Regions from separate parts of the Acidovorax cavernicola genome, predicted to be linked through region 1. Evidence: riboswitches for the same ligand, from Rfam matches in the RefSeq annotation. Region 1 holds a riboswitch; the other holds the start of a gene.
What was found. A riboswitch is a leader RNA that binds a small molecule or an ion and turns the genes downstream of it on or off. The one in region 1 is predicted to bind glycine.
Positions count from the first base shown of each region.

Region 2: it holds a riboswitch for glycine, as region 1 does, so the genes downstream of both, D3H34_RS25310 (D-amino acid dehydrogenase) here and gcvT (glycine cleavage system aminomethyltransferase GcvT) in region 1, are expected to answer to the same signal.

Region 1 covers NZ_QXMN01000004.1:81,253-96,000, forward strand. Annotated here, with positions in the region: gene gcvP (aminomethyl-transferring glycine dehydrogenase) at 1-89, opposite strand, end outside; gene gcvH (glycine cleavage system protein GcvH) at 141-512, opposite strand; gene gcvT (glycine cleavage system aminomethyltransferase GcvT) at 583-1,755, opposite strand; glycine riboswitch at 1,803-1,915, opposite strand; glycine riboswitch at 1,928-2,018, opposite strand; gene D3H34_RS06340 (hypothetical protein) at 2,050-2,586, opposite strand; gene D3H34_RS06345 (L,D-transpeptidase Cds6 family protein) at 2,692-3,162, opposite strand; gene D3H34_RS06350 (MFS transporter) at 3,299-4,486, opposite strand; gene D3H34_RS06355 (AraC family transcriptional regulator) at 4,595-5,380, shown strand; gene D3H34_RS06360 (TRAP transporter large permease) at 5,448-6,725, opposite strand; gene D3H34_RS06365 (TRAP transporter small permease) at 6,722-7,216, opposite strand; gene D3H34_RS06370 (TRAP transporter substrate-binding protein) at 7,323-8,294, opposite strand; gene denD (D-erythronate dehydrogenase) at 8,367-9,383, opposite strand; gene D3H34_RS06380 (hypothetical protein) at 9,442-10,503, shown strand; gene D3H34_RS06385 (electron transfer flavoprotein-ubiquinone oxidoreductase) at 10,568-12,271, opposite strand; gene D3H34_RS06390 (SDR family oxidoreductase) at 12,425-13,207, shown strand; gene D3H34_RS06395 (DMT family transporter) at 13,285-14,118, shown strand; gene D3H34_RS06400 (acyl-CoA thioesterase) at 14,115-14,537, shown strand; gene D3H34_RS06405 (sensor histidine kinase) at 14,559-14,748, opposite strand, start outside.
Region 2 covers NZ_QXMN01000043.1:13,400-28,147, reverse strand. Annotated here, with positions in the region: gene D3H34_RS25345 (VOC family protein) at 1-368, opposite strand, end outside; gene D3H34_RS25340 (DMT family transporter) at 374-1,327, opposite strand; gene D3H34_RS25335 (LysE family translocator) at 1,330-1,929, opposite strand; gene D3H34_RS25330 (aminotransferase-like domain-containing protein) at 2,040-3,461, shown strand; gene D3H34_RS25325 (PhaM family polyhydroxyalkanoate granule multifunctional regulatory protein) at 3,526-4,323, shown strand; gene D3H34_RS25320 (FIST signal transduction protein) at 4,536-5,816, shown strand; gene D3H34_RS25315 (RtcB family protein) at 6,020-7,435, shown strand; gene D3H34_RS25310 (D-amino acid dehydrogenase) at 7,454-8,761, opposite strand; glycine riboswitch at 8,853-8,959, opposite strand; glycine riboswitch at 9,005-9,095, opposite strand; gene rfbB (dTDP-glucose 4,6-dehydratase) at 9,213-10,289, shown strand; gene rfbD (dTDP-4-dehydrorhamnose reductase) at 10,286-11,176, shown strand; gene rfbA (glucose-1-phosphate thymidylyltransferase RfbA) at 11,238-12,125, shown strand; gene rfbC (dTDP-4-dehydrorhamnose 3,5-epimerase) at 12,122-12,670, shown strand; gene D3H34_RS25285 (D-sedoheptulose-7-phosphate isomerase) at 12,785-13,414, shown strand; gene D3H34_RS25280 (SDR family NAD(P)-dependent oxidoreductase) at 13,497-14,456, shown strand; gene D3H34_RS25275 (HAD-IIIA family hydrolase) at 14,453-14,748, shown strand, end outside.

The DNA of each region.
Region 1 (14,748 bases):
TCGTCCGCCGCATCGATGCCGATGTGGCGGGCGAGGAATTCTTCGGCGTTCTCTAGTTCTTGCAAAGAGGGAAGGGCGGGCGTCGGCATGGCGGTGAGGGCTCGGGAGGAAAAGACAAAGGTGCTGAAGAACTCAGCGGATCAGGATTCGGCGGCGAACTTGTCGTAGCTGGCAGCGTCCAGCAGGGCGTCGAGCTGTGCGGGTTCGCTCAGCTTGACCTTGAAGAACCAGCCGGCTGCCAGCGGATCGGTGTTGGCCAGCGACGGGTCGGCGCGCAGCGCTTCGTTCACTTCGGTGATCTCGCCCGACACGGGCATGAACACGTCGGCGGCGGCCTTCACCGACTCGACCACACCGGCAACCTCGCCCTGCGCGAAGGTCTTGCCGACTTCGGGCAGGTCGACGAACACCACGTCGCCCAGCGCGTCCTGCGCATGCACGGTGATGCCGACGGTGGCAGCGCCGCCTTCGGCCGCCACCCATTCATGGTCCTTGGTGTACTTGATGCTCATGAAAAAACTCCTCGTGGAAAAAATGAATCGGGGTGCAGAGCCTAGCCGGGTCGGCGAGGCGCTTGAAAAATCAGCCGCGGTAGTAGCGCGTCGGCACGAAGGGCATGGTCGAGACTTCCATCGGCACCGGCTTGCCCCGCACGATGGCCTGCACGCGCGTGCCGGGCTCGGCAAAGGCGGCGGCCACGTAGCCCATGGCGACGCAACGGTCGGCCGTGGGGCCGAGCAGGCCGCTGGTCACGGTGCCGATGTCGTGGCCTTCGAGCGATTGCAGCAGCGTGCCGTCGCGCACCGGAATGCGTTCCAGCGCCACCAGACCGACGCGCTTGCGCGTGAGCGTCTCGTGGTCGGTGTGACCGGCCGCGCCCGAGGCGACGGCGGCCAGCTGGGCCAGCACCTTGGCCGCGCCCGGAAAGCCGCCTTCGCGCGCGCCACCGGCGCGGCGCACCTTCTGGATCGCCCAGTTGAGCGAGGCTTCGACCGGCGTGGTGGTGGTGTCGATGTCGTTGCCGTACAGGCACAGGCCGGCTTCCAGCCGCAGCGAGTTGCGCGCGCCCAGGCCGACGGGCTTCACCTCGGGCTGCGCGAGCAGCAGGCGGGCCAGCGCCTCGGCATCCTTGGCGGCCACCGAGATCTCGAAGCCGTCTTCGCCGGTGTAGCCGCTGCGGGTGACGAAAGCGGGAATGCCGCCGATCTGCACCGCGCCGCCGGTCATGAACACGAAGCGCTCGATGCCGGGCGACAGCCGCGCCAGCGTGGCGGCGGCCTGCGGGCCCTGCAGCGCCAGCAGGGCGTGGTCAGGCAGGGGCTGCACCTCGCAGCGCGCGCCGATCCTGTTCTGGATGTGGGCGAGGTCGGCCACCTTGCAGGCGCCGTTGACGATCACGAAGAGCGAGCCGTTGCCTTCGTTGAAGAACATCAGGTCGTCGAGGATGCCGCCCTCGTCGTTCAGCAGCAGGCCGTAGCGCTGCTTGCCGGCGGGCAGGTCGACCACGTCGACGGGCATCAGGGTCTCGAAGGCGGCGGCGGCGTCGGGGCCGACCAGGCGCAACTGGCCCATGTGGGAAATGTCGAAGAGGCCCGCCGCGTCGCGCGTGTGCTTGTGCTCGGCCATCAGGCCGGCGGGGTACTGCACGGGCATGGCGTAGCCGGCGAAGGGCACCATGCGGGCGCCGAGCTCCACGTGGAGGTCGTACAGTGGGGTCTTGAGAAGTTGAGCGTCGGAAGCGGAAGAAGCAGCCACGGGGCACTCCAAAGGGGCAGTCGAAATCCATGGCTGCAACGCCACGGGCCACCCCTGCTGTCCGCTTTACCTGAGAGATTCGCCCCACGATCGGGGTTTGCTCCTTCGGTGGGCCATCGTTGCACCCGGGGTGCAGTGGCCTCTCTCCAGCAAGGAAACGCCGGTGGTTGCCGGCGTCTTGTCAGTCCTTTTGCCTGAGCGTTCGGGGAACCCCTGCGCCTTCGGCGGCCCCGTCGCGCGGGGCTCTCTCCTGACCCGACGAGTGTAGTGGATCGAGCGGCCGGGCCCGACGGCTCAGTGCACGGTTTCGGCCGGCGGCAGCAGCTTGTCGATGCGCTCGCGCAGCGAGTCGGCGCGCTCGGGGCCGGCGCTCTTCTCGATCTCGGAGAGCATCAGCGCGGCGATGGTCAGCATGGCCTCGCGGTCGCGGGCCTCGCGCAGGGCGTCGCGCATCTGGTTGGCGAAGCGCGGGTCGCGGCGCACGAACATGCGCTCGCAGATGTCGAACAGGAACATGCGCGTGGTGGCCAGCGAGCGCTTGCCGTCGAAGCTGTCGGCCGACGTGGCGACCTGGATCGGCTCCGCGGCCGGGACGGGCGTGGGGGCGGGAGCGGGTGGCACCGGGGCCGGCCGCGCCTCCTGCAGGTAGCCCCGCTGCATCAGCCCCTGGATCGCCTGCTCGGCCTCGACACGGCTGGGAAACAGGGGGCTGAAGTCGGTCAGCGTGCGCCGGCCGTCGGCCATCAGCAGCAGCGCGCGCTCACGCTGGCTGAGCGTGCGCTGCCCGGCCTGGAGTTCGTCGCGTGCCTTCTCGGTCTTGGTGGGGAACATGGCGGCCACAGCTTTCGGAGGTCGAAGGCTGCAGCATCGTTGCAAGTGGTGACATCTTCGTGAACCATTTGCCTACAGGGGGATTGGGGCGCGAATGCGTCCGTGTCAGGTGCCCGCGCTCTCCTTGCGGATCAGCCAGCGCGGGCCCACGCGCTGAAGTTCGAGGGTCTTGCGGTCGGTCTCGGTCAGCGCATCGGCGCGGTAGACCTGCCGGAACTGCGCGCTGGCGGAGGTGCCCTGGATGCTGATCACCAAGCCCTCGATGCCCACGCTGATGCGCGACTTGCCCGTGATGCGGGCGCGCCGGTCGGCCTCCCAGCGCTCGCGGGTCTGGCCGCGCGCCGGGGTGAAGTCGGGCGCGTAGGCCGCGAGGTAGCGCTCCACGTCACGCGCGGACCAGGCAGCAGCCCAGGCGCGCACGGCGGTTTCGACTTCGGCGAGGCTGGCGATGGGGTTCGCCGCAACGGCGGGCGCCGTGGCCGGTACCGCCGGTGCGCCCGGCGTGGCCGCGAAACCGGCCGTGGCCAGCAGGCCGGCGGCGGCGAGGCTGCAACCTTGGGCGGCGATTCGATGCATGGCGTCCTTTTCCTTCTTCTGCTCTGTCAGGCTCGACGTCGAAGCTTGCGTCGATTCTGGCAGTGAAAGAGGGGACGCGTGGCGTTGAATCGCCCACGGATTTCCGTGGTCTGTTGCTCAGAGCGCGAGGTCGAACTCAGGCCGCCGCAGCCTCACCCGTCATCACCTGCACCGTGCGGTTGCGAAGCCGCAAGGCCAGCACGGTCGCGACGCACAGCACGCACAGCACCACCGTGAGCGTCGTGCCGAGCCCGCGTGCGTCCGACAGCATGCCGAACAGCGGCGACACCAGCCCGCCGACCGAGAGCGCGAGCCCGAGCGTGATGCCGCTGGCGGTGGCCGGGTTGCGCGGCAGGTAGTCCTGCGCGAGCGTCACCTGCGCGGCGAAGGGCAGGAACATGCTCATGCCGAGCCACGCGGTGCAGGCCAACGCCATGCCGGGCGTCGATGCGAGCACGAGGCCCGCCATGGCCGGCAGCGCGAGCAGGTAGCCGCAGCGGATCGTGCCCATGCGCCCGATGCGGTCGCCGAGCCAGCCGCCGGCCAGCGTGCCCACGGCGCCAGCCGCAGTGAAAGCGGTGAGCGCCGCGGCGCCCTGGAAGCTGGTGCCGTGCAGGTCGCGCGTGATGCGCAGCGAGAGCATCGACAGCACCGTGACGTACGGGATCGACCAGCCCACGATGGTCGCCACCAGCAGGCCGAAGGCGCGCCAGTCGTTGTGGGGCTTGAGCACCGGGGCGCCCGCCTTCGAGCCGCGCGATGCCGACGACGTGCCGGCCGCCGCACCACGCCGCACGTTCGCCGCGACCCACACCACGCCCATCGCGAGCGCGGGAATGCCGAGCAGGTAGCTGCGCGACAGGCTGCCGCCACCGACCACCGTGGCCGCCAGCACGGGCGCGAACGAGGCGCCGATGGTGCCGCCCACCGAGAACACGCTCATCGCCTTCTGCGAGGCGCCGCCGGCCGCGCGCGCGGCCACGGTGGCCGGCGGGTGGTAGGCCGCGATGCCCAGTCCGCACAGCGCGACCGCGATCCAGGTCAGCAGGTAGCTCTGGCTCAGGCCCGCCAGCACCACGCCCAGCGCCGCCACCAGGAAGCCCACCGGCACCAGCCAGGCGCGCGGGTGGCGGTCGGCGTACAGGCCGAACAGCGGCTGCACCACGCTCGACAGCCCGGTGGCCGCCAGCATCAGGCCGCTCACGGCCGTGTAGCTGTAGCCGCGCTCCAGCACCATGAGGGGCAGCAGCGCGGGCACGAGGCCCTGGTAGAGGTCGTTGACGGCATGGGTGCCGGTGAGCAGCCCGAGTCGGCGCGAGTTCATGCGATGGCTTCTTTCTTCGATGTCCGGTTGGAGAAAAAGAGGGGGAAAGCCATCGTAGGAAGACACGAAAAGATGTTCTCGCCACGAATGTGCAAACATCGTCGTGAAATGGACAAACTGAATCTGCGCCCCGAAGAAGGCGAATCGACCCCCCGCGCCGTGGCCGTGCTGGCGACCGACCCGGCCGGCGACGCCTTCATTCCGCCGCATGCGCACCGGCGCGGGCAGCTCATCCACGCGATCTCGGGCGTGATGATGGTCAGCGCCGAGCCCGGCAGCTGGGTGGTGCCGACCGGACGCGGCGTCTGGGTGCCGCCGGGCATGACGCACCAGATCCGCATGGCCGGCGAGGTGAAGATGCGCACCGTCTTCGTCGAGCCCGGCACGCGCGCCGACCTGGGGGCCGACTGCCGTGTGATCCATGTGGGCGCGCTGCTGCGTGAGCTGATCGTGGCGGCGGTCTCGCTGCCGCTCGACTACCCGCCAGGCGGGCGTGACGAGCGCGTGATGGAGCTGATCCTGGACGAGATCGAGGCCGCGCCCGCGCTGTCATTGCATGTGCCGATGCCGCGCCACGCGCGCCTGGCTGCGCTGTGCGAGGCACTCATTCGCGACCCTTCGCAGCCCGCCACGCTCGACGGTTGGGCCGAGCGGCTGCACATGAATGCGCGCACGCTGGCCCGCTTGTTCGAACGCGAGACCGGCATGACCTTCGGTGCATGGTGCCGCCAGGCGCGGCTGCTGCTGAGCCTGCCGCGGCTGGCCGCGGGCGCGTCGATCCTGGAAGTGGCGCTGGCGCACGGCTACGAGAGCCCGAGCGCCTTCACCGCGATGTTCCGCCGCACGCTCGGCGTGCCACCGAGCCAGTACCTGCAACAGAAAAAGGAGCGCTGAAACGACAAGGCGGGCGGCCCGCGAAGGCCGCCCGCCTCAAGTGGCGTGCATGGCTGCGCGCTGCCGGCTACCTGGCGTAGACCAGGTCGCGCAGCGACAGCGAAATCCAGGGCACGTAGGTGATCACCATCAGGCAGGCCAGGATCACCAGCACGAACGGGATCAGGTGCCGCACGATCCGGTCGAGCGAGATGCGCGCCACCGTACAGGCGGCGAACAGGTTCACGCCGAAGGGCGGGGTGATCATGCCCAGCGCCAGGTTCACCACCATGATCAGGCCGAAGTGCACCGGGTCGATGCCGAAATGCACCGCCACCGGCGCGAGGATCGGTGCCAGCACGATGATGGCCGCGCTCGTCTCGATGAACATGCCGATCACGAACAGTGCCGCGTTCACGCCCAGCAGGAACATCGCGGGCGACTTCAGCACCTCCTGCAGCCAGTGGCCGATGGCATCGGGCACGCCGGCGCGGGTGATCAGGAAGGCGAACAGGCCTGCGTTGGCGATGATGAACATGATCACCGCCGACGACAGCACCGACTTGCGCAGGATCGCGAACAGGTCGGTGATCTTGATCTCGCGGTAGATCACCATGCCGACGACGAGCGCGTAGAACACCGCCACCGCCGAGGCCTCGGTCGGCGTGAAGATCCCGCCGTAGATGCCGCCCAGGATGATCACCGGCATCAGCAGTGCCCAGCCGGCCTGCCACAGCGCGCGGCCGAAGGGCATGCGACCGTCGCCGTCGTTCTTGCCCCAGCCCTTCCACTTGCAGTAGACCCACACGAAGAGCATCAGCGCGAGGCTGATCAGGATGCCGGGGCCGAAGCCCGCGATGAACAGCTCGCCGATCGAGACTTCGGCGCTCACGCCGTACAGGATCATCGGGATCGAGGGCGGGATGATCACGCCCAGCTCCGCGCTCGTGGCCTGCAGCGCCGCCGCGTACGAGGTGGGGTAGCCGTGCTTGATGAGCGCCGGGATCAGGATCGCGCCGATCGCGAAGGTGGTCGCCACCGACGAGCCCGACACCGCCGCGAAGATCATGCAGGTCAGCACGCAGGTCATCGGCAGGCCGCCCTGCACGCCGCCCACGATGCTCTTGGCGAACTCCACCAGGCGGCGCGAGATGCCGCCGGTCTCCATCAGGTTGCCGGCCAGGATGAAGAACGGGATGGCCGCCAGCGGAAACTTGTTGATCGAATTGAACATCTCCTTCACGGAGATCAGCATGTTGGCGTTGGTGACCTGGATGCCCAGGATCGACGCCAGACCGATGGACACGGCCACCGAGATCGACAGTGCAAAACACAGCACCATCGTTGCAACCATCACCACACTCATTGCGCAGTCTCCAACTCAAGCCGCTTCGGATCAAGGAAATTGCCCGCAATGCCGAACAGGCAGAACACGGAGCCGACGGGCAACGCCAGGTAGGCCCAGACCATCGACAGGCTTTCGAGACCGGCCATCGACTGCACGCGCCCGCGCATGGCGTAGTCCCAGCCCCACCAGAGGATGACCAGCATCAGCACCAGCGCAGCCAGTGCCACCACGGCGTCGAGCACGCGGCGCACGCGTGGCGGGCTCCAGCGGTAGAGCACGTCGACGCTCACCATCGCGCCTTGGCGGAAGGCCATCGGGATGCCGAGGAACACCATCCAGATCAGGCTCACGCGGATCAGGATCTCGCTCCACTCGGCGGGCTGCTCGAGCACGAAGCGGGTGACGATCTGGAACACGCCCAGCGCGGAGGCGACCACCAGCATGAGGCAGGCGCCGATCATCGAGACGCCGGTGGTCCAGCGCTCGATGCCGAGGAATTTTTCTTTCATACGCAACGACTCGCGTTTCTCGAATTTCTCAGGTTTCCCAACAAAAAAAGCCCGCCAGCCAGGGGCTGCGCGGGCGTCGGCGCCGTCGGGGACAGGCGCCGGTTCATCACTTGTAGTTGCGGATCTTGTCGAGGTTGGCCTTGCCGAAGTCCTTCTCGAACTGGGCGTTCACCGGCGCGAGCGCGGCCACGAACTTGGCCTTGTCGACGTTGTCGATCACGGTCATGCCCTTGGCGCGCAGGTCGGCCACGCCCTTGGCGTCGTCCTCGTCCACGCGGGCGCGGTTGGCCTTGGCGCCTTCCTTGGCGGCGTCGATGAAGGCCTGCTTGTCGGCCGCGCTGAGCTTGTCGAAGGTGGCCTTGTTCATCACGAAGATGCAGGGCGAGTAGACGTGGCCGGTCAGCGAGAGGTGCTTTTGCACCTGGTCGAACTTGGCCGAGATGATCACCGGCAGCGGGTTCTCCTGGCCGTCGACCGTGCCCTGCTGCAGCGCCGTGAACACCTCGGGGAAGGCCATCGGCGTGGTCACGATGCCGAAGCCCTTGTAGGCGGCGATGTGCACCGGGTTTTCCATCGTGCGCATCTTCAGGCCCTTGAGGTCCTCAGGGGCCTTCACGTCGCGCTTGCTGTTGGTCATGTGGCGAAAGCCGTTCTCGGCCCATGCCAGGGCCTTGAAGCCCTTCGCATCGAACTTGGTCAGCAGGTCCTGGCCGATGGGGCCGTCGAGCACGGCGCGTGCGTGCGCCTTGTCGCGGAACAGGAAGGGCACGTCGAGGATCTTGGTCTCGGGCACGAAGTTCGGGATCGGGCCAGTCGAGGAGAACGCCAGTTCCTGGGTGCCCAGCTGCACCGCCTCGATCGACTCGCGCTCGCCGCCGAGCGCGCCGTTGTAGAAGGTCTGGACCTTGTAGCGGCCGCCGGTGCGCTTCTCGACTTCCTTCGCGAAGGTGTCGATGGCCACGCCCTGGTGCGAGTTCTGCGCCACGGAAATGCTGATCTTCATGGTCGTCTGCGCAAAAACGGCGCAGGCCATGCCCATGCCCAGCACCAGGCCAGCGGCCAGTCGGGTCAACTTCATTTGTCTGTCTCCTCGGTTGGAAAAAAGGATGCGCGAAAGAGGCCTGAGACCGGTTTCATGCAAAAGAAATGACTATGCACCAATAACCAGTTTCACCGCGTCGGGATTTTCACGGACGTAGGCGCGGATCACCGCATCGAAGCTCTCGTCGGCCGCCAGGCCCAGGGCCCGGGCGCGGGGCGTGTCGAAGCGGCCCGGCCAGGTCTTCACGATGCGGCGGATGGTGGCGTCGGGCGTGCGGTCGAGCAGGGCGGTGGCCGCCGTGCCGGCCACGCGTTCGAGCGCGGCGGCCATCTCGCCCACCGTGGTGGCGAGCGAGGGCAGGTTCAGCGCGGTGCGCGGGCCCCAGTCGGCGTCGCTCGCCTCGGCGGCGCGCACGATGCCCTCGATGGTCCGGGCCGGCGAGGCGATGGCCACGGGCGTCTCCTCGGGCACGGGGCAGGCCGCGCGCAGGCCCGCGAGCGGTTCGCGGATCATCCCGCTGAAGAAGCCCGAGGCCGCGCCGTTCGGCCGGCCGGGGCGCACGCTCACCGTCATGAGGCGCACGCTGCGCCCCTGCACGAAGCCCTTGCGCGTGTAGTCGGCCACCAGCTGTTCGCCGATGAATTTCTGGATGCCGTAGCTGGTCTGCGGCGTGGGCAGCGTGCGGTCGTCGATGAGCGCGGGCAGCGGCTGCTCGGGCGAATCGCCGAACACGGCGAGCGAGCTGGAGAACACCAGCACCGGCCGCGTGCCGAGCGCACGCAGCTTGTCGAGCAGGCCGTGCGTGGCGGCGAAGTTGCTGCGCATGCCGAGGTCGAAATCGGCCTCGCATTCGCCGCTGACGGCGGCGGCTAGGTGAAATACCGCATCGGCTTCGCGCCAGAAGGCGGCGCCGTCGTCGGCCAGCTGGGCATTGAGGTCGCCGATGGTCGCCGCGATGCGGGCGTCGGCCGCGAGGTCGGGTGGCGGCGCAGCGCGGTCGACCAGCGTGATGCGTGCGATGTCGCGGGCGGGGGCGCCGGCGAGCGACAGCCGACCCTGGGCCAGCAGGGTGCGCGCGAGGCGTGCGCCCAGGAAGCCGGCGCCGCCGGTGATGACGATGTGCATGAGGTCTTGTCTCCTTGTGCCGCGAGGATAGCGTCGGCGGGTGCCGCACAATTTGCGCATGCCCATGCTGCCTCCCGATCTCCTCGCCACGCTGCGCTTGCCTGTCCTTCAAGACACCGACCTCGACACCCAGGCTTCCTTCTTCAAGCGGCCGGAGGTCCGTGCGCTCTACTTCCAGGTGGTGGAGGGTTCGGCGAAGGACGAGGTGCTGCGCGCCGCCATCGCACAGCTCGGCGACCTGCATCCGCACCGCGCCGCCTTGCTGGCGGTGTTCTGCGGCGCGCTGGTGGAAAACGGCGCCGACCCGCAGCTCATGTTCGATGCCGTGCGGCAACTGGCGGGGCGCCTGCTGGCGTCGCTGGCGCCGTATTGCGCGGCGCAGCCCTACGAACCCGACGAGGACGACGACGAACCGCAGGACCAGGAAGAACTCGCCGCCTGGCAGGCCGCCGAGGTCGCGCTCGCGTCGCTGTCGCCGCAGGCGCGCTTCGAGGTCGATGCGCTCCAGCGCGCGGTCGATCTGCTGGTGTTGCCGCTCATGACGATGGTGGTGCGCGATGTGCGCAATCACCAGTCGCTGCTGGCGGACGAAGCCCTGCTCGCGCACATCGAGGCCATGTATGCCAACGACTCGCTGCCTTTCGAGGCGCTGCACTTCCTGCGCGCGGCGGCCCAGCTGTCGTACGAGGACGAGCTGGTGGTCCTGCTGCCGGCGTCGCGCGCGGGCATGGTCGTTCGCGCCCAGGGCATCAACAACAACTTCCACGCGTTCTCGCTGCTGCAGGACCTGATGGAAACGCACGCCCAGACGCTGGGCATCCGGCAGCCGCCGCGTGCGCGCCGCGACGAGGACAGCGATTCAGCCTCCTTTCTCTGGCTGCAGGCGACGGCCTTCGCCAAGGGCGAGCTGGTGGACCGCATGGCATGGTCCTGGGGCGAGGGCACGCTGCGCGAGAACGCGCGCAAGCAGGGGCGTCTGGTGCTCGTTGCGCTGGAAACGGACGACAAGCCCGCCCGCGGCTGGAACGGGTTCACCCACGTGCTGCATGCCGAGCAGAACCCGCAGGTGTCGCTGGTGCACTTCCTCACGCCCGACGAGGTCACTGCGTACCTCGACTGAAGCCCCATGAAAAAAGCCCTCCGGAGAGGGCTTCCAGGGCGTTGCCTGAGAACGCGGGCGTGTCTTACATGCCCACGTAGTTCGGACCGCCGCCGCCTTCGGGCGTGACCCACACGATGTTCTGCGTCGGGTCCTTGATGTCGCAGGTCTTGCAGTGCACGCAGTTCTGCGCGTTGATCTGCAGGCGCTCCTTGCCGGCATTGGCTTCGTCGGGCACGAACTCGTACACGCCCGCCGGGCAGTAGCGGCTCTCGGGGCCCGCGAACTTCGAGAGGTTGACGTTGACCGGCACCGACGCGTCCTTCAGCGTCAGGTGGGCCGGCTGGTGCTCCTCATGGTTCGTGTTGCTGATGAACACGCTCGACAGGCGGTCGAAGGTGAGCTTGCCGTCCGGCTTCGGATAGACGATGGGCTTGCACTCGGCGGCCGGCTTCAGGTACTGGTGGTCGGGCTTGTTGCGGCGCAGGGTCCATGGGATGTGGCCCTTGAGCAGCCATTGCTCGACGCCGTTCATGACGGTCGCGATGCCCAGGCCCTTCTTGAACCAGGCCTTGAAGTTGCGTGCCTTGTTCAGCTCGGTGTAGAGCCAGCTCTTTTCGAACGCGGCCGGGTAGGCCGTGAGTTCGTCGTGCTGGCGGCCGGCCATGACGGCGTCGAACGCGGCCTCGGCGCACAGCATGCCGGTCTTGATGGCGGCGTGGCTGCCCTTGATGCGGCTCACGTTGAGGTAGCCGGCCTCGCAGCCGACCAGCGCACCGCCCGGGAACACCGTCTTGGGCAGCGACATCAGGCCGCCGGCCGTGATCGCGCGCGCGCCGTAGCCGATGCGCTTGGCGGGCTTGATGCCCTTGGCTTCGTCGCCTTCGAGGTACCAGCGGATGTTGGGGTGCAGCTTCCAGCGCTGCATTTCCTCGAACGGGCTCAGGTACGGGTTGCTGTAGTCCAGGCCGGTGATGAAGCCCATCGTGACCTTGTTGTCCTCCATGTGATAGAGGAACGCGCCGCCGTAGGTGTTGTTGTCCATCGGCCAGCCGGCCGTGTGCAACACGAAGCCGGGCTGGTGGCGCTTGGGGTCGATTTCCCAGACTTCCTTGACGCCCAGGCCGTAGGTCTGCGGGTCCTTGCCGGCGTCGAGCTTGAATTTGGCGATGAGCTGGCGGCCCAAGTGGCCGCGCGCGCCCTCGGCGAACACCGTGTACTTGCCCAGCAGCTCCATGCCGAGCTGGAAGTTCTCGGTGGGCTCGCCGTCCTTGCCGACGCCCATGTTGCCGGTGGCCACGCCGCGCACCGAGCCGTTCTCGTTGTAGAGCACTTCGGCGGCCGGGAAGCCGGGGAAGATTTCCACGCCGAGGTTCTCGGCCTGCTGTGCCAGCCACTTGGTGAAGGCGCCCAGGCTGATGATGTAGTTGCCGTGGTTCTGGAAGCAGGCCGGCAGGAAGGCGTTGGGCGTGCGCAGGCCGGACTTTTCGCCCAGGAACACCATGGCGTCGTCGGTGACGGGCTGGTTCAGCGGGGCGCCGAGTTCCTGCCAGTCGGGCAGCAGTTCGTTGAGCGCGCGCGGGTCCATGATGGCGCCCGACAGGATGTGCGCGCCCGGCTCGGAACCCTTCTCGAGCACGACGACGGAGATCTCTTTCTCCTGCTGGGCGGCGAGCTGCTTCAGGCGGATCGCGGTCGAGAGGCCGGCGGGGCCGCCGCCGACCACGACCACGTCGTATTCCATGGCTTCGCGAGGGCCGAACTGGGCGAGGATTTCGTCGTGCGTCATGTGGGTTGGGTCGATAATGATTTTTCGAGGCGCGGGGGCTTCCCGGTTCGCGAAACATTTTATGCGGCGTCCGGTGGGGGCCTTGTCGCCAGCGGGCGGGGGGCGCCATGCCGGGCCTTTGCGTCACCTGCGTGACTCCACAGGATTGTGTTCATGGCTTACAGCATCGATCTCTCCGGCCGCGTGGCCTTCGTCACCGGCGCCTCCAGCGGTCTGGGCGCCCAGTTCGCGAAAACGCTGGCCCGTGCCGGCGCTGCCGTGGTGCTGGCCAGCCGCCGCGTCGAGAAGCTCAAGGAACTGCGTGCACGCATCGAAGGCGAGGGCGGCGACGCCCACGTGGTCGAGCTCGACGTGACCGACTTCGGCAGCATCAAGGCCGCCGTGGCGCGCGCCGAGACCGAGGTGGGCCCCATCGACATCCTCGTCAACAACTCGGGTGTGAGCGCCACGCAGCGCCTGCAGGACGTCACGCCCGACGACTACGACTACATCTTCGACACCAACGTGAAGGGCTCCTTCTTCGTCGCGCAAGAGGTCGGCAAGCGCATGCTGGCGCGCGCGCAGGGCACGGCGCCGGGCACCTACATCGGCGGGCGCATCATCAACATCGCCTCGGCCGCGGCGCTGAAGGTCATGCCGCAGATCGGCACCTACTGCATGAGCAAGATCGCCGTCGTGCAGATGACCAAGGCCATGGCCCTCGAGTGGGGCCGTTTCGGCATCAACGTGAACGCGCTGTGCCCGGGCTACATCACGACCGAGCTCAACGAGGAGCACTGGAGCACCGAGGGCGGCGCCAAGCTGGTCAACATGCTGCCGCGCAAGCGCGTGGGCAAGCCCGAAGACCTCGACGGCCTGATCGTGCTGCTGGCCAGCGGCCAGAGCCATTTCGTGAACGGTGCGGTCATCGCCGCCGACGACGGGTTCGCGCTCTGAGCCCCCGGGCCTGGATCGGCATTGCCGCCGGCCTCGGCGCCGGCGCGCTCTGGGGCCTGGTGTTCGTGGCGCCGCGCATGGTCGGCCACTTCGGCATGGTCGACATCACGGCGGCGCGCTTCGCGGTGTTCGGCGCGGTGTCCGCGCTGGCGGTGTTCGCACGGCCTGCGGCCGTGCGCTGGCCCACGGGCCCGCAGGCGCTGGCGGCGCTCGGCCTCAGCGTGCTGGGCTTCAGCGGCTACTACCTGCTGCTGGCCTTCGGCATCCAGGCCGCGGGCACCGAGGTGCCCAGCCTCATCATCGGCACCATTCCCGTCTGGATGATGTTGCTGGGCCGACCTGCCGGCCTGCACATGCGGGCCTTGCTGCCCGGCCTGCTGCTCACCGGCGCGGGCATCGCGCTGATGATCTGGGGCGCGTGGTCGGCGCAGCACGGCGCGGGCGGTGGCGGCGGCGCGCGCTTCGGCTGGGGCATTGCGCTGGCGCTGTGTTCGATGGTGAGCTGGACGGTCTACGGCCTGCTCAACGCCGCCTGGCTGCAGCGGCACCGCGAGGTGCATGCGGCCGACTGGGCCAACTGGCTCGGCATCGCGACCGGCCTCGGCGCCTTGCTGCTGTGGGCGGTGGCGGGCAGCGATGTCGCGACGCTGCAGTCACAGCCCGACGGCATGCTGTTCATCTGGATCGCCTTGGCGGGCGGCTTCGGCTCGTCGTGGCTCGCGACCATCCTGTGGAACGTGGCGAGCCAGCGCCTCTCGGCGAGCTTGTGCGGCCAGCTGATCGTGAGCGAGACGCTGTTCGCCTTGCTCTATTCCTTCCTCTGGGATGGCCGCTGGCCGCAGGCCACCGAATGGGTGGCTGCCTTGCTGTTCGTCCTGGGCATCCTCGCATCCATCAAGGCCCACCGATGAGAATCGAAATCCCCGAAAAGAAGAAGCTCGTGTATGAGATGTCGATCCCCATCCGCTGGGGCGACATGGACGCCATGGGTCACCTCAACAACGGCACCTACTTCCGCTACCTCGAGACCGCGCGCATCGACTGGATCCGCTCGCTGGGCGTCGAGCCCACGCCGGGCGGCGAGGGCATGGTGATCGTCAACGCCTTCTGCAACTTCTACCGGCAGATCGAGTACCCGGGCAACGTGCGGATCAAGATGTACGTGAGCGATCCGGGCCGCACCACCTTCGAGAGCTGGGCCACCATGGTCCGCGAGGACGCGCCCGACCTGATCTGCGCCGCCGGCGGCGCCACCACCATCTGGGTCGACTTCCCGAAGCAGAAGGCGCTGGCGCTGCCCGACTGGCTGCGCGAGATCGTCAGCGATTGAAGACGCGCTGACGAAAAAAGCTCAGGCCGGCTGCAGCACGATGCGCGCCTCGAAGCCGCGCGCCGCGCCGGGCGGCGGCGAGGCCAGTTCCAGCGTCGCGTGGTGCTTCTCGACGATGGTGCCCACGATCGACATGCCCAGGCCGTAGCCGGCGCGGTCCGAGCCGTGGCGCACATGGCGCTTGCGCAGCGTCTGCAGCTGCTCGGCGCTG
Region 2 (14,748 bases), on a different contig from region 1:
TTGCCGTCCGGGTCGCGCAGGTAGGCGCCGTAATAGCCCTGACCGTAGCGTGGGCGCGGACCGGGCGCGCCTTCGTCGCGTCCACCGTGACGCAGGGCCGCCTCGTGGGCGGCGTGAACGGCCTGCGGCGAAGGCGCGCAGAACGCGACCATGCTGCCGTTGCCGGCGCTGGCGGGTTCGCCGTCCAGCGGGATGTACACATAGAAGCGCGGCAGCGTCTGGCCCGGCGCGATCCAGCAGGCGGCGTCGGGGCCGCCGTCGGGCGTCACGGGGCGGCGGATCAGGCCGAGCGGCGCGAGCACCGCGTCGTAGAACGCGGCGGCGCGCGAGAGGTCCGAGCAGCCGACGGTGACATGGCTGAAGAGCATCGTCGTCAGCTCCTGGCTTGAGACTCTGCGCCGCGCGCAACGGCGGGCGCGGCCTGGGGTTGCGACAGCCGCTTGCCCACGACCACCGTGGCGACCACGGCGGCGGCGAAGCCCAGCGTCACGAGGTCGAGCGGTTCGCCCAGGAGCGGGATCGACGCGAGGATCGACAGGAAGGGCTGCAACAGCTGCGTCTGGCTCACGCGCAGCGCGCCACCCAGGGCCAGGCCGCGGTACCACGCGAAGAAGCCGATCCACATCGAGAACATGCCCACGTAGGTGAAGCCGACCCAGGCCGACGCGGCCACGGGCTGCTGCGGCCACAAGGCGATGGTGGCGGGCAGCGTCACGGGCAGCGCCATCACGCAGACCCAGCAGATCACGCGTTCGGCGCCGAGCGCGGGCGTGACCTGTGCGCCGTAGATGTAGCCGACCGAAGCGGCGATGACAGCGCCGACCAGCAGCAGGTCGGCCCATTCGAAGCCGAAACCGTGGCCGCTCTGCTGCGCGCGCAGCACCGAGAACACCACCACCAGCAGGCTGCCCGCGACCGCGCAGAGCCAGAAGCCGAGTCGCGCGCGCTGGTGCAGCACCCAGGCCGCGACCGCGGCCGTGACCAGCGGCAGCAGCGCCGTCACCACCGCCGCGTGACTGGCCGTGACCACGCGCAGCGCGTAGCCCAGCAGCAGCGGGTAGCCGATGACGTTGCCCAGCACCGCCATGCCCAGCGGCTTCCATTGGTGCGGCGCGGGGCGCGGCGAACGCGTGACCAGCAGGAAGACGGCCGACAGCACGCCCGCCAGCGCCGCGCGCCCGAGCGTGACGAACCACGGCGAGAGCTGCGGATCGGCCTGCGTGCCGGTGGCCAGCCGCGTCATCGGCAGCGTGATGGCGAAGAGGGCCACGCCCACCACACCGAGCCACATGCCCAGCGTTTCATCCTTGATGTGGAGCTTGGTCATGGTCAGACGCTCACCATCCACCAGGCCGTGAGCACCAGGATCAGGCCCATCGCGCGGTTGAACCACAGCAGGCGCGTGCCCTTGGCCAGCCACTCGCGCAGCAGCGCGCCGACCAGCGCATAGGCGAAGTTGCTCGCGAAGGCATAGGTCAGCATCACCGGCGCCACGATGGCGAAGCGCGCGAGCGCGTCGGGCTGGCCGGCGATCCAGCCGGCCACCAGCGTGAGCGCGAGCAGCCAGGCCTTGATGTTCACGAACTGCAGCATCACGCCCTGCCCGAACCCGACCGAAAGGCTGGCGCTGTCGGCCTTGCCGAGCTGGGCGCTGCCGCTGAGCTTGTAAGCCAGCCACAGCAGGTAGGCGATGCCCAGCCCTTTGATCGCCAGGCGCAGCGGCGGCATCGCCACCACCAGCGCGCCGAGGCCGGCGGCGCAGATGGCCAGCAGCAAGGTCCAGCCGACCGGCACCGCGACCACGAAGCGCATGGCGCGCGGCAGGCCGCCGTTGGCCGCCAGGGCGGTGGAGAGCGTGGTGTTGGGGCCGGGCGAGAAGCTCATCGCCGTGGCCAGCACCAGCAGCGCGGTGAATTCTTGCCAGTTCATGTCACACACTCTAAACTTGAGACCATTACAGTTCCAGTACAGATGATCAAACAAATCTGAAATCTGTATTGGTCATTCCTTCGACACACTGTGCGATGCAGCCCGACTCGATGCTGACCCGAACCTCCACCCAGTCCCTGACCGGGCAGCTGGCCGATCGTCTCGCCGAGCGCATCCGCAACCGGCTGCTGGCGCCCGGCGCGCGCCTGCCCTCGGTGCGCGAATGCGCGCGGCAGCAGGGCGTGAGCCCGTACACCGTGGTCGCCGCGTACGACCAGTTGCTGGCGCAAGGCCTGGTCGAGGCGCGCCGCCAGCGCGGCTTCTATGTGCGCGATTCGGCGCCCGTGCCCGAGAGCCCGCGCAATCCGGCGCATGCCGTTCCCGAGGTCCCGCCGATGATGGCCTCGCGCGTGCCGGCCGATGCCAGCTCGCTGATCCGCAGCATGTTCCACCGCCCGAGCGACAAGCCGCAGCCGGGCATGGGCGTGTTCCCGCCCGACTGGATGGCGTCGACCTTCATGGCGACCGCGGTGCGCCGCGTGACCACGACGTCTGCGCTGCAGGAGCTATCGCTTCAATATGGCGAGCCCTCGGGCGATCTCGCGTTGCGGCGCAGCCTGTCGCAGAAGCTGGTGCGCATCAACGTGCCGGCCGGGCCGGACCAGATCGTCACCACCATCGGCGCCACGCACGCGCTGGACATCGTGAGCCGCAGCCTGCTGCGCGCGGGCGACCCGGTGATGGTCGAGGAGCCCGGCTGGGCGCTGGAGTTCGCGCGGCTGGAGGCGCTGGGCATGCGCATCCTGCCCGTGCCGCGCCGCGCCGACGGGCCCGACCTCGACGTGATGGCGCAGTACTGCGCGCTGCACAAGCCCAAGCTCTTCGTCAGCGTGAGCGTGCTGCACAACCCGACCGGCTACAGCCTCACGCCCGGCAGCGCGCACCGCGTGCTCAAGCTGGCCAACGAACACGACTTCCACATCGTCGAGGACGACACCTACAGCCACCTCGCGCCCGAGCACGCCACGCGGCTCAGTGCGCTCGACGGGTTGCAGCGCACCATCTACGTCAGCGGCTTCGCGAAGATCCTGGCGCCCAACTGGCGCATCGGCTTCCTGGCCGCCTCGCCCGCGCTGAAGGAGCGGCTGCTCGAGACCAAGCTGCTGGCCACGCTGACCTCGCCCACGCTGTTCGAGCGGGCGCTCTCGTGGTGCATCGACCAGGGGCAGCTGCGCCGCCATTCGGAGCGCATTCGCACCCGGCTCGATGGCGCGCGCGGCCGCGCGGTGAAGCTGGCCATGGCCCACGGCTGCACTTTCGCCTCGGAACCCGCGGGACTCTTCGGCTGGGTCGACACGGGTGTCGACACCGACGCGCTCACCCAGCGCATGCTCGACCAGGGCTACCTGCTGGCGCCGGGCTCGCTGTTCCATGCGCGCCGTCCGCCGAGCACGATGATGCGGATCAACTTCGCGACCTCGCAGGACGCGGTTTTCTGGAAGGTTTTCAGCCGGGTCAGGGACGAGCTCTGATTCGCACGCCAAGGGCTTGGAGTAAGCTGGCAACACAAGAAAACCCAGCCAGGAGACCTCCCGCATGAGCAATGCCAGCAAACCCTTCGACTTCAGCCAGTTCGTCCCCGGATTCGACTTCCTGAAGAACCTTGCCGGCGGTGCCGCGGCGGGCTCCGGGTCCGTGCCCGGCATCCCCAGCCTCGCCAGCTGGGTGGCGCCCACCATGAGCGTCGAAGAGGTCGACAAGCGCATCCAGGAACTCAAGACGGTCCAGTACTGGCTCGAACAGAACGGCCACGCGCTCAAGGCGACCATCCAGGCGCTCGAGGTGCAGAAGATGACACTGTCGACCCTGCGCGGCATGAACGTGCGCATGGAAGACATCGCCAGCGCATTCACCCGGCAGGCCGCGGCCATGGCGCCTGCGCCAGCGCCGGCTCCCGCTGCACCGGCCCCGGCACCCCAGCCTGAGCCCGAGGCCGTGGAGGAAGAGGAAGAAGACTTCGACGAGATCGAGGAAGAAGAGGAAGAGGCAACCCCGGCACCGAAGAAGAAGTCGCGCGCCAGGCCGGCTGCCGCACGCGCGGCCGACGGCGCTGCCGGCGTGGTCGACCCGATGCAATGGTGGGGCTCGCTGACCGAGCAGTTCCAGCAGATCGCGAGCACGGCGCTGCAGGACGCGGCGCAGCTCAAGGTGCCGGCCATGGCGCAGCCGCTGGCCGACGCCGTGGGGCAGGTCATCGGCAAGTCGACGGCGGCGCGCAAGCCGGCCGCCAAGACCGCCTCGAAGGCCGCCCCGAAGAAAGCCGCACCGGCACCTGCCGCGCGCAAGAAAACCACGTCCGCCGCCGCGCGCAAGCGAACCTCCGGCCGGCGCTGACGTCTGAGAAGGTGTGAACGAACCCGCCATGCCCGCTCATCCCGCCCAGGCACGCTCCCTCTGCGTTGCAAATGCTCGCCATAGCCCGAGCTATGGCTGCGCTTTGCGCCTTGATGGCGCGCGCCTGGGCGGGCTGCTCGGCCACGCCGGATTCATTCACACCTTCTGACCGCCACCTTTCCAGACAGACGACGCACGGGTCGGTACGCACCATGAAACTGTTTCCCACCGGCCATGCCACCCACCCGCAATGGCGCATGGCCGCCGGCCTCGTGCTGGCCCAGTTGCGCGCACAGATGGCGCTGCCCGACTACGCGTCCAATCCGACGCTCGGGCTGCTGTACATCACCGACCACTACGCGAGCGACGCGCAGGAGATCCTCGATCACCTGGGCGCCGAGCTGCCCGAAGTCACTGACTGGTCGGGCACGGTCGGCATCGGCGTCGCGGCCAACAACGCCGAGTATTTCGACGAGCCCGGCCTGAGCCTGATGCTGTGCGCGCTGCCCAGCGACCAGTACCGCGTGTTCTCGGGCGTGGCGCCGTTGGGCAGCTCCGAAATGAGCGGCTTCGAGGCCCACACCGCGCTCGTGCACGCCGACCCCGCGACGCCCGACCTGAGCGAGCTCATCGGCGAGATGGCGGGCCGCACCGACACCGGCTACCTGTTCGGCGGGCTCTCGTCCGGCCGCGGCGGGGCGCTGCAGTTCGCGGTGGGCGGCAACGGCAACATCCGCGGTCACGGGGCGGCGGGCGGTGTGTTCTCGGGCGGTTTGTCCGGCGTGGTGTTCGGCGAGGGCGTGCGGCTGGTGTCGCGTGTCACGCAAGGCTGCCAGCCGCTGCGCACCGGTGGCGCGCGCGAGCGCGAGATCACCGAGGCCGATGGCAACCTGCTGCTCGCGCTCGACGGCGAGCCGGCGCTCGACGTGCTGCTGGCCGACCTGCAGGTGTCGCTCGACCGGCCGCAGGAAGCCATCGACGCCGTGCGCAACACGCTGGTCGGCCTGGCCGACGCGGGCAGCGACGGTATCCGCCGCACCGGCGACCTGGGCGCCGACGTGCTGGTGCGTCACATCATCGGCCTGGATCCCACGCGACGCGGCATTGCCATCGCCGACAACGCCGAGGCCGGCATGCGGATGAGCTTCTGCCGCCGCAATGCGCAGGCGGCGCGCGCCGACCTCATGCGCATCTGCGCCGAGATCCGCGAAGAACTTGAGCCCGAGGAGCAGACCCTGGCCACCGCGCGCGCCGTGGCGGCCGGCGAGGCCGAGGCTGCACCGCACCCCGCGCGGCGCATCGCCGGCGCGGTGTACGTGAGCTGCTCCGGCCGCGGCGGCCCGCACTTCGGCGCGCCGGGCGCCGAACTGCAGATCGTGCGACATGCGCTGGGCGACGTGCCGCTGGTCGGCTTCTTCGCCGCCGGCGAGATCGCGCGCCATCACCTGTATGGCTACACGGGCGTGCTGACGGTGTTCACTGCGCCGGACTGACGGGAAAAAACGACGCAGCGCCCCGCCCGCTGTTTTCGCGAGCGGCCTGCGTCGATAGAATCCGCCCGCTTTCTTGAATCTCTGCTGCTGCAAGAAAGAGTGATCCGCGTGCCCCGAGGCGCGCGGTCGATCTCTTTCGCCCCGCCACGCGATGTGACCGGGGCCCGGAAACCGACACGGTTTCCCCGAATGGAATTGCAGCCATGGGCAGCCCCACCAACCGTCATTTTTCGAGACTTCAGCGCGCTTTCTCGCGCGCCAACATCGCCGTCGATTACCGCGACGGCATCTATCACCTGCGCAACGAGGCCGCGCAGGCGACCGTTCTTCTGCCGCAGAGCCTGCCGCTGGAAGAAAAGGCCGTGAACCAGCTGCTGGCCTTCGCCAGCGTGCGCTCGCCCGATAGTGAGCACGGCGTGTGCAAGGCCTGCGCGACACCGGACTTCCATCCGGGATCGGTCGCGCCGGTCGGCAGCGTCGTGGCCACCGATGGCGACTTCGTCATTCCCGCCGCGGTCGGCACCGACATCAACTGCGGCATGCGCCTGCTGACCACCGGCCTCACGCTGGATCAGGTGGCGCCGCACAAGACGCAGCTGCTCGCGCGGCTCACGCGCAGCCTGCTCGACAACGGGCGCGACGTGCCGGTGCACACGGCGGCGTTTCGCGCGCTGTTCGACGAAGGGCCGGCGGCGTTCCTGGATGCCGTGCGCGGTGAAGGGCTCTGGGCGGCGTGCGACCGCGACCGGCTGCATGCCGAGATCGGCGCGTGCATCGGCCTGGCGAGCTTCGGCGGGCGGTCGCGACACGCACCGTCGGCCTACACCGGCGCGCGCCACGAGGTCTTCCGCGACCCGTGCCTCGGCACGCCGGGCAGCGGCAATCACTTCGTCGAGCTGCAGGTGGTCGACCAGGTGATGGACCGGCATGCGGCCTATCGCGCAGGGCTCAAGGCCGGCGAGGTCGTGGTGATGATCCACAGCGGCTCGCGCGACATCGGGTTCCATGTCGGCGGTCGCTGGATGGACCGGGCGCGGGCCGAGTGGCCGCAGGGGTTGCGCCATCCGAAGAGTGGGCTGTACGGGCTGACCGGGCCGCTGGCCCAGGAGTACCTCGAGGCCATGGGCGTGGCTGCGCGCTATGCGTGGGCCAACCGCGTCGTGCTGGCCGAGCTGGTGCGCAAGGACTTCGCCGAGCTGCTGGGCGCCACGGCGTCGGCGCTGGTGGTCGACGTGCCGCACAACGTGGTGCTGCGCGAGCACGGAATGAACATCCATCGCAAGGGCGCGACGCCGGCGCACGCGGGCGATCTCGCGCTGATCCCGGGCTCGATGGGCGATCACTCGTACCTGGCGACCGGACTGGGCCACGAGGACTGGCTGTGGTCGTGCAGCCATGGCGCCGGCCGACGCATGCGGCGGCAGGAAGTGCGCGCGATGCGGCCCGCGCCGGGCGACGAGAACGCCAGCTGGCAGTGCGTGACCTTGCGCGAGGAGCGCCGCATCGAAGAGGCGCCGCAGGCCTACAAGCCGATCGGCGCGGTGATCGATGCGCAGGAAAGTGCGGGGCTGATTCGCTGCGCCGTGCGGCTCAAGCCCTGGGTCACGTTCAAGGCATGACCCAGGGCGGGTGCCGTGTCAGCCCAGAGCGGGCTGCACGGCGCGCGACGCGGGCGCCGGCATGCCGGCGAACGTGAAGTCGACCTCGGGCGCCAGTCCGCTCACGATGCGTGCGATCGACTTGCCCGAGCCGCAGGCGTGCGTCCAGCCGAGCGTGCCGTGGCCGGTGTTGAGGAACAGGTTCGGCAGCTTCGTCTTGCCGATCAGCGGCACGTTGCTCGGCGTGGCGGGACGCAGGCCGGTCCAGAACTGGGCGCGCTCGGTGTCGCCGGCGCCGGGGAACAGTTCTTCGACGCGCCGCACGATGGCTTCGCAGCGCACGCGGTTCAGGTCGCGGTCGTAGCCGTTGAGTTCGGCCGTGCCGGCGATGCGCAGACGGTCGCCCGATTCCGACGTGTAGCGCGAGAACACCAGCTTGTATTCATCGTCGGTCAGCGAGACCTGGTGGGCCTTGGAGGCGTCCTTCACGGGCAGCGTCACCGAGTAGCCCTTGGCCGGGTAGATCGGCAGGCGGATGCCCAGCGGCGCCGCGTACAGCGGGCTCAGCGAACCCATCGCGAGCACGAAGGCGTCGCCGCGGATGCGCTGGAAGCGGCCTTCGCTGTCGGTCGCCTCGACGTGGTCGATGCTGCCGCCGGCTTCGCGCAGCGCGGTCACCGTGTGGCTCATGAGGAACTTCACGCCGGCCGCCTCGGCCAGCTTCACGAGTTCGCGCGCGAAGCGGTTGGCGTCGCCCGACTCGTCTTCGGCGGTGTATGTGGCGCCGGCGAGTTGGGGGCGGATGTGGGCGAGGGCGGGTTCGATCCGGATGGCCTCGTCGGCCGAGATCACCTGGCGTTCGCAGCCCAGGGCTCGCATCTGCTCGGCAGGCGCGAGGGCGCCGTCGAATTCCTTCTGCGTCGTATAGAAGTGCAGGATGCCTTGCGTGCGCTGGTCGTAGCTCAGGCCGGTGTCTCGACGCAATTGCTGCAACATGTCGCGGCTGTATGTACCAAGACGCACGATTTGTTCGATGTTATGGCGGGTGCGCGCCGGGGTGCATTCGCGCAGGAACTGCAGGCCCCAGAGCCATTGGCGCATGTCGGCGCGGATGCGGAACAGCAGCGGCGCATCTTCCTTGCCGAGCCATTGCAGCACCTTCAGCGGCGCGCTCGGATTGGCCCACGGTTCGGCATGGCTGACCGAGATCTGGCCGCCGTTGGCGAAGCTGGTTTCGGCGGCCGGGGTGGCCTGCCGGTCGATCACGGTCACTTCGTGGCCGAGTTGCTGGAGGTAGTAAGCCGAAGTCACGCCGAGCAGGCCGGCGCCAAGAACGATCACGCGCATTTCAAGTACCTTTGAGTTTGCAGCGCTTGAACGGCGGGCGTGGAGTGCTATTGAACAAATAGCAAGCAACTGGACGACCGCTGTCCAAGTTGCCGCTCCCCCTGTCCTCGGTACCTGAGAGATTCACCCTGCTGCACCCGCAGCGGGTTTGCTCCTTCGGTGCGCCACATGGCGTGGCGGCTCTCCAGACGGCCGTATCGATGATTTGCAGTACTGACCCCTTGCCGAAGTTCCTGATTTCTTCCTGGAACCTCGTCGGGCCGACCTGAGCGTTTATGGGAGTTTGCGCCTTCGGTAGGGCCTCCGTGGAAGCCCGCTCTCCTGCAGTGGGGGCGATTGTAGGCGGGGTCCGCAAGGCGGCCAACCCCTGTACATCGGCACTGCGCGCCGATGGGATAATTGACTGTTAATTTTCCGTAAAGCAAACTTTTTTCTACAGGCAGGGAACCCCATGATCTTGGTGACCGGCGGCGCAGGCTTCATTGGCGCCAATTTCGTGCTCGACTGGATCGCGCAAGGCGACGAGCCCGTCGTGAACCTCGACAAGCTGACCTACGCGGGCAACCTCGAGACCCTCGCATCGCTCAAGGGCAACGCGAATCACATCTTTGTGCAGGGCGACATCGGCGACAGCGCGCTGCTCGACCGCCTGCTGGCCGAACACAAACCGCGTGCCGTCGTGAACTTTGCCGCGGAATCGCACGTCGACCGCTCGATCCACGGCCCGGAAGACTTCGTGCAGACCAACGTGCTCGGCACCTTCCGCCTGCTCGAGTCGGTGCGCGGCTACTGGAACGCCCTTCCGGCCGACCAGAAGGCGGCCTTCCGCTTCCTGCACGTGTCGACCGACGAGGTCTATGGTTCGCTCTCCAAGACCGACCCGGCCTTCACCGAAGAAAACAAGTACGAGCCCAACAGCCCGTACTCGGCCAGCAAGGCCGCCAGCGACCACCTCGTGCGCGCCTGGCACCACACCTACGGCCTGCCGGTGGTCACCACCAACTGTTCGAACAACTACGGCCCGTTCCACTTCCCCGAGAAGCTGATCCCGCTGATGATCGTCAACGCACTGGCCGGCAAGAACCTGCCCGTGTACGGCGACGGCATGCAGGTGCGCGACTGGCTCTACGTGAAGGACCACTGCAGCGCCATCCGCCGCGTGCTCGAAGCCGGGACGCTGGGCGAGACCTACAACGTCGGCGGCTGGAACGAGAAGCCCAACATCGAGATCGTCAACACCGTGTGCGCGCTGCTCGACGAGCTGAGCCCGCGCGCCGACGGCAAGCCGTACAAGGAACAGATCACCTACGTCACGGACCGCCCGGGCCACGACCGCCGCTACGCCATCGACGCACGCAAGCTCGAACGCGAACTCGGCTGGAAGCCGGCCGAGACCTTCGACACCGGCATCCGCAAGACCGTCGAGTGGTACCTCGCCAACGGCGATTGGGTGCGCAACGTGCAAAGCGGCGCGTACCGCGAGTGGGTCGAGAAGCAGTACGACGCCACGGCGAAGGCTGGCGCATGAAGCTGCTGCTGCTTGGCAAGGGTGGACAGGTCGGCTGGGAGCTGCAGCGCAGCCTCGCGCCGCTCGGCGAGCTGGTCGCGCTGGACTTCGACAGCACCGACTTCCACGCCGACTTCAGCCGTCCCGAGCAGCTGGCCGAGACGGTGCTGGCGGTGCGCCCCGACGTGATCGTCAATGCCGCCGCGCACACTGCCGTCGACAAGGCCGAGAGCGAGCCCGACTTCGCGCGCAAGCTCAACGCCACCTCGCCCGGCGTGGTGGCCGAGGCCGCGCAGCAGATCGGCGCGCTGATGGTGCATTACTCCACCGACTATGTCTTCGACGGCAGCGGCACCCGCCCCTGGAAGGAAGATGACGCGACCGGCCCGCTCAGCGTGTACGGCCAGACCAAGCTCGAGGGCGAGCAACTGGTGGCCAAGCACTGCGCGAGGCACCTGATCTTTCGCACCAGCTGGGTCTACGCCGCACGCGGCGGCAACTTCGCCAAGACCATGCTGCGCCTGGCCAAGGAGCGCGACAAGCTGACCGTCATCGACGACCAGTTCGGCGCACCGACCGGCGCCGAACTGCTGGCCGACATCACCGCACACGCCATCCGCGCGACCCTGCAGGACCCGGCCAAGGCCGGGCTGTACCACGCCATCGCCGGCGGCGAGACCACGTGGCACGGCTACGCGCGTTTCGTGCTCGAGATGGCGCAGCAGGCCGGCGTCGAACTCAAGGCAGGACCGCAGGCTGTCGAAGCCGTGCCCACCAGCGCCTTCCCGACGCCCGCGACGCGGCCGCACAACTCGCGGCTCGACACCACCAAGCTGCAGACCACCTTCGGCCTGCGCCTGCCGCCTTGGCAGGAAGGCGTGGCGCGCATGCTGCGCGAGACGCTCTGATGGCTCTCTGACAGAGCAAGAGCAGACTGATTTTCACGGACCCCACAGAAGAAGAGACTCCATGACGCAACGCAAAGGCATCATCCTCGCCGGCGGCTCCGGCACCCGCCTGCATCCGGCCACGCTCGCCATGAGCAAGCAACTGCTGCCGGTGTACGACAAGCCGATGATCTATTACCCGCTGAGCACCCTGATGCTCGGCGGCATGCGCGACATCCTGATCATCAGCACGCCGCAGGACACGCCGCGCTTCCAGCAACTGCTGGGCGATGGCAGCCAGTGGGGCATCAACCTGCAGTACGCGGTGCAGCCGAGTCCCGATGGCCTGGCGCAGGCGTTCATCATCGGCGACAAGTTCGTGGGGAACTCGCCGAGTGCGCTGGTGCTGGGGGACAACATCTTCTATGGGCACGACTTCGTGCATCTGCTGTCGGACGCCGATGCCAAGCAGAGCGGCGCAACCGTGTTCGCGTACCACGTGCACGACCCGGAGCGCTATGGCGTGGTGGCCTTCGATGCCAACGGCAAGGCCAGCAGCATCGAAGAGAAGCCTACCCAGCCCAAGAGCAGCTACGCCGTCACCGGCCTGTACTTCTATGACAACCAGGTCGTCGACATTGCCAAGGCCGTGAAGCCGAGCGCACGAGGCGAACTGGAGATCACGGCAGTCAATCAGGCGTATCTGGACCTCGATCAGTTGAACGTGCAGATCATGCAGCGCGGTTACGCGTGGCTGGATACGGGCACGCACGAGAGCCTGCTCGAAGCAGGGCAGTTCATTGCGACGCTCGAGCATCGGCAAGGGCTGAAGATCGCGTGTCCTGAAGAAATCGCATGGCGCAATGGCTTCATCGACCGCGAACAACTCGAAAAGCTCGCCGCACCGCTGCAGAAGAATGGATACGGAAAGTACCTGAAGCACCTGCTGGCCGAGGAGATTCGCTCGTGAAGGTCATCCAAACCGAGATCCCTGACGTTTTGATCATCGAGCCGAAGGTTTTCGGCGATGCACGCGGCTTCTTCTATGAGAGTTTCAATGGCAAAGCGTTCGACGAGGCTGTCGGGCGGCATGTCGAATTTGTTCAGGACAACCATTCGCGATCGACGAAGGGCGTGCTGCGTGGCTTGCACTATCAGATCCAGCAACCGCAGGGCAAACTCGTGCGCGTGGTGCGCGGCGCGGTGTTCGATGTGGCCGTGGACATCCGTCGGTCTTCGCCCACCTTCGGGAAGTGGGTCGGTGTGGAGTTGACTGCAAGCAATCACCGGCAGCTGTGGGTGCCCGCTGGCTTCGCGCACGGATTCCTGGTCGCGAGCGACACGGCAGATTTTCTCTACAAGACGACCGACTACTACGCGCCTGCGCATGAGCGATGCATCTTGTGGAGTGACGCCTCTCTCGGCATTGCATGGCCGGATGTCGGGCAGGCCCCGGCACTTTCAGCCAAGGACAGCGCCGGGCTTTCGATGAAGCAGGCGGAATTTTTCGAATAGAAGAAGACGACGAATGCTGCGGATCGACTATTCGCGGCTGTTTCAAAGGGGTAGTCAAAGCCATCGGATCTGTCTGCCACTCAATATTTTTATAACTCCTACCCCCGAATTTTTATGCCTACATTCTTTCCAGAACACCAGATACCAGATGCTGGGCTGTACGCGGATGCGTATTTCGAAAGAATCAACGCTGCAGCCAAGACGGTGGATCGTGGGGCGCTGGCTGCCGCCGGGCGCCTTCTTGCGGAGCGCGCAGCCCAAGGAAAGATGATCTTTTCATGCGGCAACGGGGGGTCGGCAGCCATTTCCAACCACCTGGTCTGCGATTGCATGAAAGGCGTTCGCAGCAACAGCTGGCTGAAGCCGAAGGTGAACAGCCTCTCGTCCGCTGTCGAATTGATTACCGCGATCGTCAACGATATCGGCCCCGACGAGATGTTCTCGTTCCAGTTGACGTCCATGGCGTCCGAAGGAGACGTCCTCATCGCGATCAGCTCGTCCGGCGCCTCGCCCAACATCATCAAGGCGCTCAATGCGGCGCGTGAGATGAAGATGGCAACGATTGCCATGACCGGGTTTGCGGGTGGCGATGCAGCTCGCCTCGCCGACGTCAGTCTTCACGTGGATGCGCAGAACTATGGTGTCGTCGAGGATGTGCATCAGTCGCTCATGCACATCCTGGCGCAATACCTTCGCCAGAGTCACCTGACAGATCCCTCCCTGCTGGGAACGCTCAAGTTCTAGCATCTGACATGCCGGCCTGGACAAGCAATTTCTAGCTCTTTAGGTCTGCTGTCACCCAAGGCCTTCCTATTGTGAGATCCCAATGAAATTGCACCTGATCACTGGTGGCGCTGGTTTTGTCGCTGTCAACCTGACACGCCGTCTGCTTCAAGAAGGTAGCGCCGTTCTGGCCCTGGATGATTTGTCGCGTGGACGGCGTGAGCTGGTGGCGGAATTCGACAGCAATCCTTCTTTCATTTTTCGGCAGGTGGACTGCTCCGATCTTGAGGCCTTGTCGGCTGCAATCCAAGAGGTTGGCGCACCTGTTGCTCATGTCTGGCATCTGGCCGCCAATTCGGACATCCCGGCTGGAGTGACTGATCCGCGCATTGATCGCGATCGTACATTCCTGACCACTTTTGCCGTGCTCGAAGCCATGCGCCGGCACGAGATTCCGGAGTTGCACTTCGCGTCGAGCTCGGCCATCTATGGCGATCTCGGCGAACGTGAAATTCATGAAGACATCGGTCCGTTGCAGCCGATCTCCAATTACGGGGCCATGAAGCTGGCATCGGAAGTGCAAATCCGGGCGGCAGTCGAAGCGTTCCTCCCGCGTGCAGACATCTTCCGATTCCCGAACGTCATCGGTGTACCGGCAACGCATGGCGTCATCTTCGATTTCATCCGCAAGCTGAAGGCAACCCCTGACCAACTGCAGGTTCTCGGGAACGGCACGCAGCAGAAGGCGTATCTGCACGTCGACGATCTGATCGACGCCATGCTGCACGTGAGCCGGATCGAGGGGCGCTACAACGTGTTCAACATCGGCCCGAAGGACGATGGCGTCACGGTGCGAATGATTGCGCAGACAGTGCGTGACCGGGTCTCCCCGAAAGCGGAAATCGTCTTCGGCGAGGGCAATCGCGGCTGGGTGGGCGATGTGCCGCGCTTCCGTTATTCAACCCAGCGTCTGGCTGCCAGCGGCTGGAGCCCTCAGCTGGATTCCACTCAAGCCATGGTGCGTGCGGTCGACGAGATCGCACGCGAGGAGCTGGCGGAGTGACGCAAGCGGTCATTCTTGCGGGTGGCAAGGGCACCCGGCTGGCACAGCGCCTGAACGGGCGGCCCAAGCCTCTCGTGGATGTCAATGGCACGCCATTGCTGGAGCTTCAGGTTCGCACGCTCGCGCATCACGGGATCGATGACGTCGTCGTTCTGGTCAACCATGCGGCAGACCAGATCCAAGCCTTCTTCGAGCAGCGCCAGTTTCCCAGTCGGGTGCGTCTTTTCGACGATGGCGAGCCGCGCGGGACGGCGGGTGCCCTCTTGGCATGTCTGGACGAACTGGACGATCG